3 regions of the Marinobacter metalliresistant genome follow, and region 3 is predicted to be linked to each of the others. Evidence: riboswitches for the same ligand, from Rfam matches in the RefSeq annotation. Region 3 holds a riboswitch; each other region holds the start of a gene.
The links. A riboswitch is a leader RNA that binds a small molecule or an ion and turns the genes downstream of it on or off. The one in region 3 is predicted to bind cobalamin.
Positions count from the first base shown of each region.

Region 1: linked by a shared signal. The riboswitch ahead of NLK58_RS14585 (TonB-dependent siderophore receptor) and the one ahead of NLK58_RS13485 (ribonucleoside-diphosphate reductase subunit alpha) in region 3 are both predicted to bind cobalamin.
Region 2: linked by a shared signal. The riboswitch ahead of NLK58_RS09175 (ribonucleoside triphosphate reductase) and the one ahead of NLK58_RS13485 (ribonucleoside-diphosphate reductase subunit alpha) in region 3 are both predicted to bind cobalamin.

Region 1 covers NZ_CP101118.1:3,126,021-3,128,284, forward strand. The annotation lists gene NLK58_RS14580 (putative nucleotidyltransferase substrate binding domain-containing protein) at 1-895, opposite strand, end outside; cobalamin riboswitch at 1,017-1,240, shown strand; gene NLK58_RS14585 (TonB-dependent siderophore receptor) at 1,376-2,264, shown strand, end outside.
Region 2 covers NZ_CP101118.1:1,942,774-1,945,037, reverse strand. The annotation lists gene NLK58_RS09185 (4Fe-4S binding protein) at 1-5, shown strand, start outside; gene NLK58_RS09180 (iron transporter) at 78-611, shown strand; cobalamin riboswitch at 772-975, shown strand; partial or broken gene NLK58_RS09175 (ribonucleoside triphosphate reductase) at 1,150-2,264, shown strand, end outside.
Region 3 covers NZ_CP101118.1:2,892,985-2,895,248, reverse strand. The annotation lists gene NLK58_RS13485 (ribonucleoside-diphosphate reductase subunit alpha) at 1-859, opposite strand, end outside; cobalamin riboswitch at 1,001-1,210, opposite strand; gene NLK58_RS13480 (DUF3047 domain-containing protein) at 1,438-2,058, shown strand; gene NLK58_RS13475 (ABC transporter substrate-binding protein) at 2,082-2,264, opposite strand, start outside.

The sequences.
Region 1 (2,264 bases), 230 kb from region 3:
CCCGGCTGATCTTCCTCAGGCCTTTAACATCCTGCTGATGGTAGATATTGCTGACCAGGTAAAGGCTGCTCTGGCTCTCGTATTTCACAATGTCGGACAGGGCGATCACGCCCCGCACCTCGTCCCGATCCATCACGGGGAGGTGGTGCACATTGTTGTGAAGCATGGTGAGCATGGCTTCGAAGATGAAGGCGTTCGAGCGGATGGTGATCAGGTCCTCCGACATGATGTCACTGATGGGTGTCTCCGAGGGCAGGGCTTCGCTGAGCGCACGGGTGCGAAGGTCGCGGTCGGTAATAATGCCCTTTAGCAACGGCTTTTCACCTTCCTCGTCCATCAGTAGCAGGGCGGAAACGCCATTGTCCGTCATGATCCGGGCGGCTTCCTGGAGCCGGACCGTGCAGGGCGCCGAGACCGGTTCCCGGGCAATCAGGCGGGTGACTTTTGAGGTCATCAGTTGGTTCGACTTTTCCCGCCGGGAAAGGGCGGATCGCAGGCGGCTGCGGTCCTCGATTTCCACGAAATCGGCAAAATTCTCATCGTTTTCCCACAGGTAGTGGAAGGTTTCACCGGGGATCTTGTAGATCAGCGTGTCTTCGAGGGCCTTCGCCGGAAACCGCACCTTCTTGCGCATCAGCAGGCCAAACTGGCCGAATATCTCTCCTTCGCCGATCCGGTTATACAGCTCGCCGGTGCGCCGATAGATCTCCACGGCCCCGCTGCGCACATAGCAAAGCCAGGTGTTCTGCTCACCGAACTCCAGGATCTGGGTGCCGGCCTTGAAATACACCACCTCAATGCCGCCAACCACCCTGTCGAGCAGCTCCTCGGGCAGCTCGTCAAACGGCGGGTACTGCGCCATGTGATTGCGGATGTCGATAAGCTCGGCCTGCATAAAACTCCCTGTTTTGACGGAGGAAAATCAATCTGAGATAAGCAATATAGCAGTGGTAGGAAGCAGCGGCCATGTCGACATTTGACGGATCTCATTGACCGCTTTCGTCGGTGTTGCTAGCCTTCCGGTACTTTTTTCAGGTGTCCGTCGCACAGCGCGACGGGTGAAACGGGAAATCGGTGAGCCTGGCATTGCCAGCGCAAGTCCGATGCTGCCCCCGCAACGGTAAGCAGGATAACGGCAATCTGATGCGCCACTGTGTCGTCATGGCATGGGAAGGTGATTGCCCGGGAACCTCGGTTCCGCCTGCCAGCCCGGAGACCGGCCTGGAAAAACACCCGATGTTGCGGTGGGCGACCTGGGTGGGTGATAGTCCGGTTCCGCTTTCCTGCCACCCGATGACCGCCCGCCCCCTGCTTTCCCGTTCCGCAACAAAACCCAGATTCCTGCGCGGGTGCGCGCGGTGCGGAGCCACGAATAATGACTGTGAAACCTTCCTTCCCTGCCCTGGTGACGGCAACGTCACTGTTAACCCTGCCTGTCCTTGCGTTGGGCCAGAATGACAATGACACCGAAGCCCTTGATCCGATCATCGTCACGGCAACCCTTGGTCCGAAAACCGTGGGTGAAAGCCTGTCGTCGGTGACGGTCATCGAAAAAGACGACATCCGTCGCCAGCAACCAGCCGAATTCCGGGATCTGCTGGACGCCCAGCCAGGTGTTAATGTGGTTTCCGATGGCAGCTATGGCAAGACCACCAGCGTATTCCTGCGCGGTGCCGGCAGTTCCGGTACGGTTCTGCTGCTGGACGGTATCCGCCTGCGCTCAGCCACCGCCGGCATCCCGCCCTGGCAGTTCCTGCCGCCGGAGCTGATGGAGCGGGTCGAGCTTGTACGCGGTGCGAAAAGCTCCCTGTATGGGGCGGATGCGGTGGGCGGTGTTATCCAGGCGTTTACCCTCGAGCCAGAAGCGGGCCGCCAGGGCTGGGCGGAACTGTCCGGTGGCTCCCACGAGACGCTTGAAACCACGGCCGGCGTGGCCGGAAGGGAAGGGCAGTCGGCGTTTCTGGCCGGCGGGGTTTATTCCGATACCGAGGGCACTAGCTTGCGGGCCGGTGGCGAGGATAAGGGGTTTCGCAATGCCGGCGGGCTGGCAAAGATCAGCCACGAGTTTCGCCAGGGCGGCGGTGCCGGGCTGACGGTGTTCCAGTCCGAGGGCAATACCGAGTTTGAAGGTGGTGATACCGATTTCCTGATCCGTGCCATGGGGCTGTATCTGGAGGCGGTTGCCAGTGACTACTGGCGCACCCGGATTCAGTTCTCAGAGGCCAGGGATGAACAGGACACCTTCGGGAGTTTTCCGAGCACCT
Region 2 (2,264 bases), 950 kb from region 3:
TCTGAGATCTACCGCATTCCGGCAAGTTCCCGATCAAAAAAGAAGATGTGAAACCACCCTAAAAGAGGAGTAAGGCTATGAAAACAAGCACTCGCGCATTCACTGCTGCTGCCATGTTGACCGGCAGCCTGGTGCTTGCCGGCCACGCTATTGCTGGCGAAGTGGTGGTCGGTGAGCCCGTAGAGAAGCATGGCATGGAAATCGGCGCGGTGTACCTGCAGCCGGTGATGATGACACCGGAACTGCCGGGCATGGGTGAAAAGGATATCCATCTGGAAGCGGATATCGCCGCACTGCCTGGTAACAATAACGGTGCCGGTGCCTGGGTTCCTTATCTGGGAATTACCTTCACGCTGACCAAAGATGGTTCGGATTGGTCCAGAACCGGCGCTTTCATGCCGATGGTGGCCTCTGATGGACCGCACTACGGTGCCAACATCAAGCTGGACGGCCCGGGCAAATACCATGTGGTTTATCACATTGATCCGCCCCCCTATCAGGGATTTTATCGCCATAAGGACAAAGAAACCGGTGTCGGCAAATGGTGGGTTCCGTTCGATGTGGAGTGGGATTTTGCCTACGTGGGTACCGGCAAGAAAGGTGGTTACTGATTAATTGAAGGCCTCCAGCCAGCTTGTCCGTTACCGGGCTGGCTGGTGTTGCCGCCGCCTTTCCTCTGTTTCCCAATCCCTCGCTCATTCTCTCCCTTTGTTCGATTTTTAAGAAGTAAACGAGATAAATTTTCTTGGTTGAATTTTTCTGCATTAATATATATAGTAATTGTGTCCTGGTAAGCCACAATATGTTGTGTTTGTGGCAAGGAATCCGGTGAGACTCCGGAACTGACGCGCAGCGGTATTGGGGAACAACCGTGGCATGATGACACTGGCGCAAGCCGGGAAGTCGCCACGCAAGGCCGAACCGGAAGGTTCACGCCCCTGAGTCCGAAGACCTGCCAGGGCAACATGCACTGCACCTTCGCGACTCAGGGTGAACAGTTGGTCAAGCCCCGGGTCTGGTTGCCCGTGTGTGATCTCCTGTATACGCGAAGGTTCTACAGACCTGATGCGATTCCAGGAGGAGCACATGCCCGCCACGACCACCTCAGAAGCTGCCGATCCATCCTTGCTGGATATCTCGGCCACCGTTAGTGAATACCTTCATCGCAGCGACTGGCGGGTAAACGCCAACGCCAATCAGGGCTACTCCCTCGGCGGTCTGATTCTGAATACCGCCGGCAAGGTGATTGCCAACTACTGGCTGAACGAGGTTTACACCCCGGAAATCGGCCAGGCCCACCGTGATGCCGATCTGCACATTCATGACCTCGATATGCTCAGTGGTTACTGTGCCGGCTGGTCCTTGCGAACTCTGCTGCATGAGGGGCTCAACGGTGTGCCGGGCAAAGTGGAAGCCGGGCCTCCCAGGCACTTGTCCAGCGCCATCGGCCAGATGGTGAACTTTCTCGGCACCCTGCAAAACGAATGGGCAGGGGCCCAAGCCTTCAGCTCCTTCGACACCTACCTTGCGCCGTATATCCGTAAGGACAACCTGAGCTATGAAGCGGTTCGCCAGTGTGTCCAGGAGTTTGTCTACAACCTGAACGTACCCTCCCGCTGGGGCACCCAGACTCCCTTCACCAACATCACCCTGGACTGGGTGTGCCCGGAAGACCTGCGTGGACAGATCCCGGTGATTGCCGGTGTGGAAATGCCCTTCAGTTATGGCGACCTGCAGGCCGAAATGGACATTATCAACCAGGCCTATATTGAAGTGATGACCGCTGGTGACAGCATGGGCCGGGTATTCACCTTTCCCATTCCCACTTACAACATCACCCGGGATTTTGACTGGGAGTCGGACAATGCCCTGCGACTGTTTGAAATGACCGCCCGCTACGGCCTGCCGTATTTTCAGAACTTCCTGAATTCAGACCTGGAGCCCAACATGGTCCGTTCCATGTGCTGTCGCCTGCAGCTGGACCTGCGCGAGCTGCTCAAACGCGGTAATGGCCTGTTCGGTTCCGCCGAGCAAACCGGCTCTCTGGGTGTCGTTACCGTAAACTGCGCTCGCCTTGGATATCTCTACAAGGGGCAAAAGAGCGCGCTGCTTGCCCGGTTGGATAAGCTGATGGGCCTGGCCCGGGATAGCCTGGAAACCAAGCGCAGGGTGATTGACCAGTTGATGGCAGAGGGTCTGTTCCCTTACACCAAACGCTACCTGGGGACCCTGAGAAACCACTTCTCCACCATTGGGGTGAATGG
Region 3 (2,264 bases):
GGTCGTACAGGGTTTGCAAACCAAGGAAACCGAACTGCAGGTCCCGCTCCGGTTTCAGGGCCGCGCCCAGGCGCTCCAGATCGTAGGCCGCCAGCGCTTCGTCCAGAAGCTCATAGCGAATACCGGCCTCAATGAATGCCGAGAGTGCCTGCGGGTAGATTTCCGCCAGCGGCCGGCTGATGGGCAGGTTCAGGGCGGCGGCATTCTCCAGTCTCAGCTGTTCCAGCAGCAAACGCGCAGTAACTACGCTGTAATCCGGCTCCTGCTCGATCCGGCTGCGGGCGGTCATGATCAGCGCGGAGAGTACGTCTTCCTCGGCGATGCCGTCATAAAGATTGGTGAGTGCATCGTCCACCAGGGAATCGCCATCAATGCCTTCGAGCCCGGTCGCCGCCTGCTCCACCTGGAGCTTCATCAGGCCAAGATAGAGGGCGGCGATCTCGCCGCTGGTTTTCTTCACGGTCAGGTGCGGGTGGGCCTCCACCGGGGCATGGCGGGCACGCTCGCGGGCGTGCTCTTCCCGATACAGCACATACGCCCTGGCCACTTTCTGTTCCTCGGCCCGCATCAGGGCCAGTTCCACCTGGTCCTGGATGTCTTCGATGTGCACTTTACCGCCGGCTTTCAGGCGCCGGCCAATGGCGTGGATAACCTGTTCGGTGACCCGGTGCACAGCATCGTTAATACGGGCAGAACCGGCGGCTTTGTCCCCTTCCACGGCCAGAAACGCCTTGGTGACGGCGACGCTGATCTTGGACAGATCAAAGCCAACGAGGGTGCCGTTGCGTTTGATGACCTGCAGGGATTGGGTATCGGCGTGTGAGGTTGACCGGGGTTCGGCCGGGGCAGAGGCGGACATGCTTTGTTCTCCTGAATACGCGTTGAGTTCCATAACCTTCGCGTAGGCAGGGGATCTGAGCAGCAGCACCGTAGGATTAGCGAATGCGTAATCCGACCTACGAGCCTGGCCTGGGTCCGATCTGCTCACCTTGAAACGCGAAGGTGCAGTGTTCTCCCAGGCAGGTCTTCGGACTCAGGGGCGTGAATCGTTCGATTCAGCCTTGCGTGGCGACTTCCCGGCTTGCGCCAGTGTCTGTGATGCCACGCTCGTTCCCCAATACCGCTGCGCGTCAGTTCCGGAGTCTCACCGGATTCCCGATACCAGGATGTAGGGATTGATCAGGCGCCAACCATGTTGGTTATGCGATGGTCACTACATATGGTATTTTGCCAAGGATGGAGACACTATATACAGGTAGCTTTTACAGAACAAGGCACTTTCCGGTAAAACATCTGTCTGCCTTCTTACTGTCTGAGCATAGGAAAACCGTCATGCATTTAACCGGGTATTGCAAAACCTGGGCTCTGAGCCTCGTTTGTTTGTTGGCGTTTTCCCAGGCCGGTGCGCAGGAAGCAATCCTGACTCCGTTTTCTGAAATGCAGTCCCTTAACGACGGCTGGGAGCCTCTGGAGTTTCCCAAAATCGACCAGCTCACCCGCTATGAGTTGGTAACAGAGGATGGAGAACAGGTGGTGAAGGCCACCACCAGGGGCGGAGCTTCCGGCCTGATTGCCCGGGTGAATCTGGAACCGTCCGACTCGCTGGTTCTGCAATGGCGCTGGAAAGTCTCAAACGTTTTTGAACAGGGTGATGCCCGGGAAAAGTCGGGGGATGACTACCCCGCCCGAATCTATGTCGCCTTTGAATTTCAGCCTGAGAAGGCCGGCTTTTTCGAACGTGCCAAACGCAAGGCCGTGGAGGTGCTGTTCGGCGAAACCCTGCCGGGCAATGCCCTGAACTACATCTGGGCCAACACCCTGCCGGAGGGGAAGTTCGTACCCAACCCCTACACCGGGAAAACCGTGATGGTCGCCGTCAATTCCGGCTCGGAACAGGTCGGCGAATGGGTCACGATTGAGCGGGATATCGTGGCCGATTATCGAAAGGCCTTTGGCGAGGCACCGCCGCCGGTAGTGGGTATTGCGATCATGTCGGATTCAGACAACACCAACGAAACAGCGACCGCCTGGTACGGTGATATCGTGCTCAATCCCTGATATATCCCTGTGCAAAGGGCCGTTTACCGAAGTTCCTCGGGGAACCCTGGTATCACATAACCTCCGGTAATTTCACGCACCGGGGGCACTTCGCCCTTCTCCACCAGTCGCAGGTAGGCATCATCAAAGTCGTCCCGCAGCAACGCTGCACGGGGATGTGCAAGCGAGAAAATCCACGCGGCATTGCGGGTGCGCACTTCCGATTC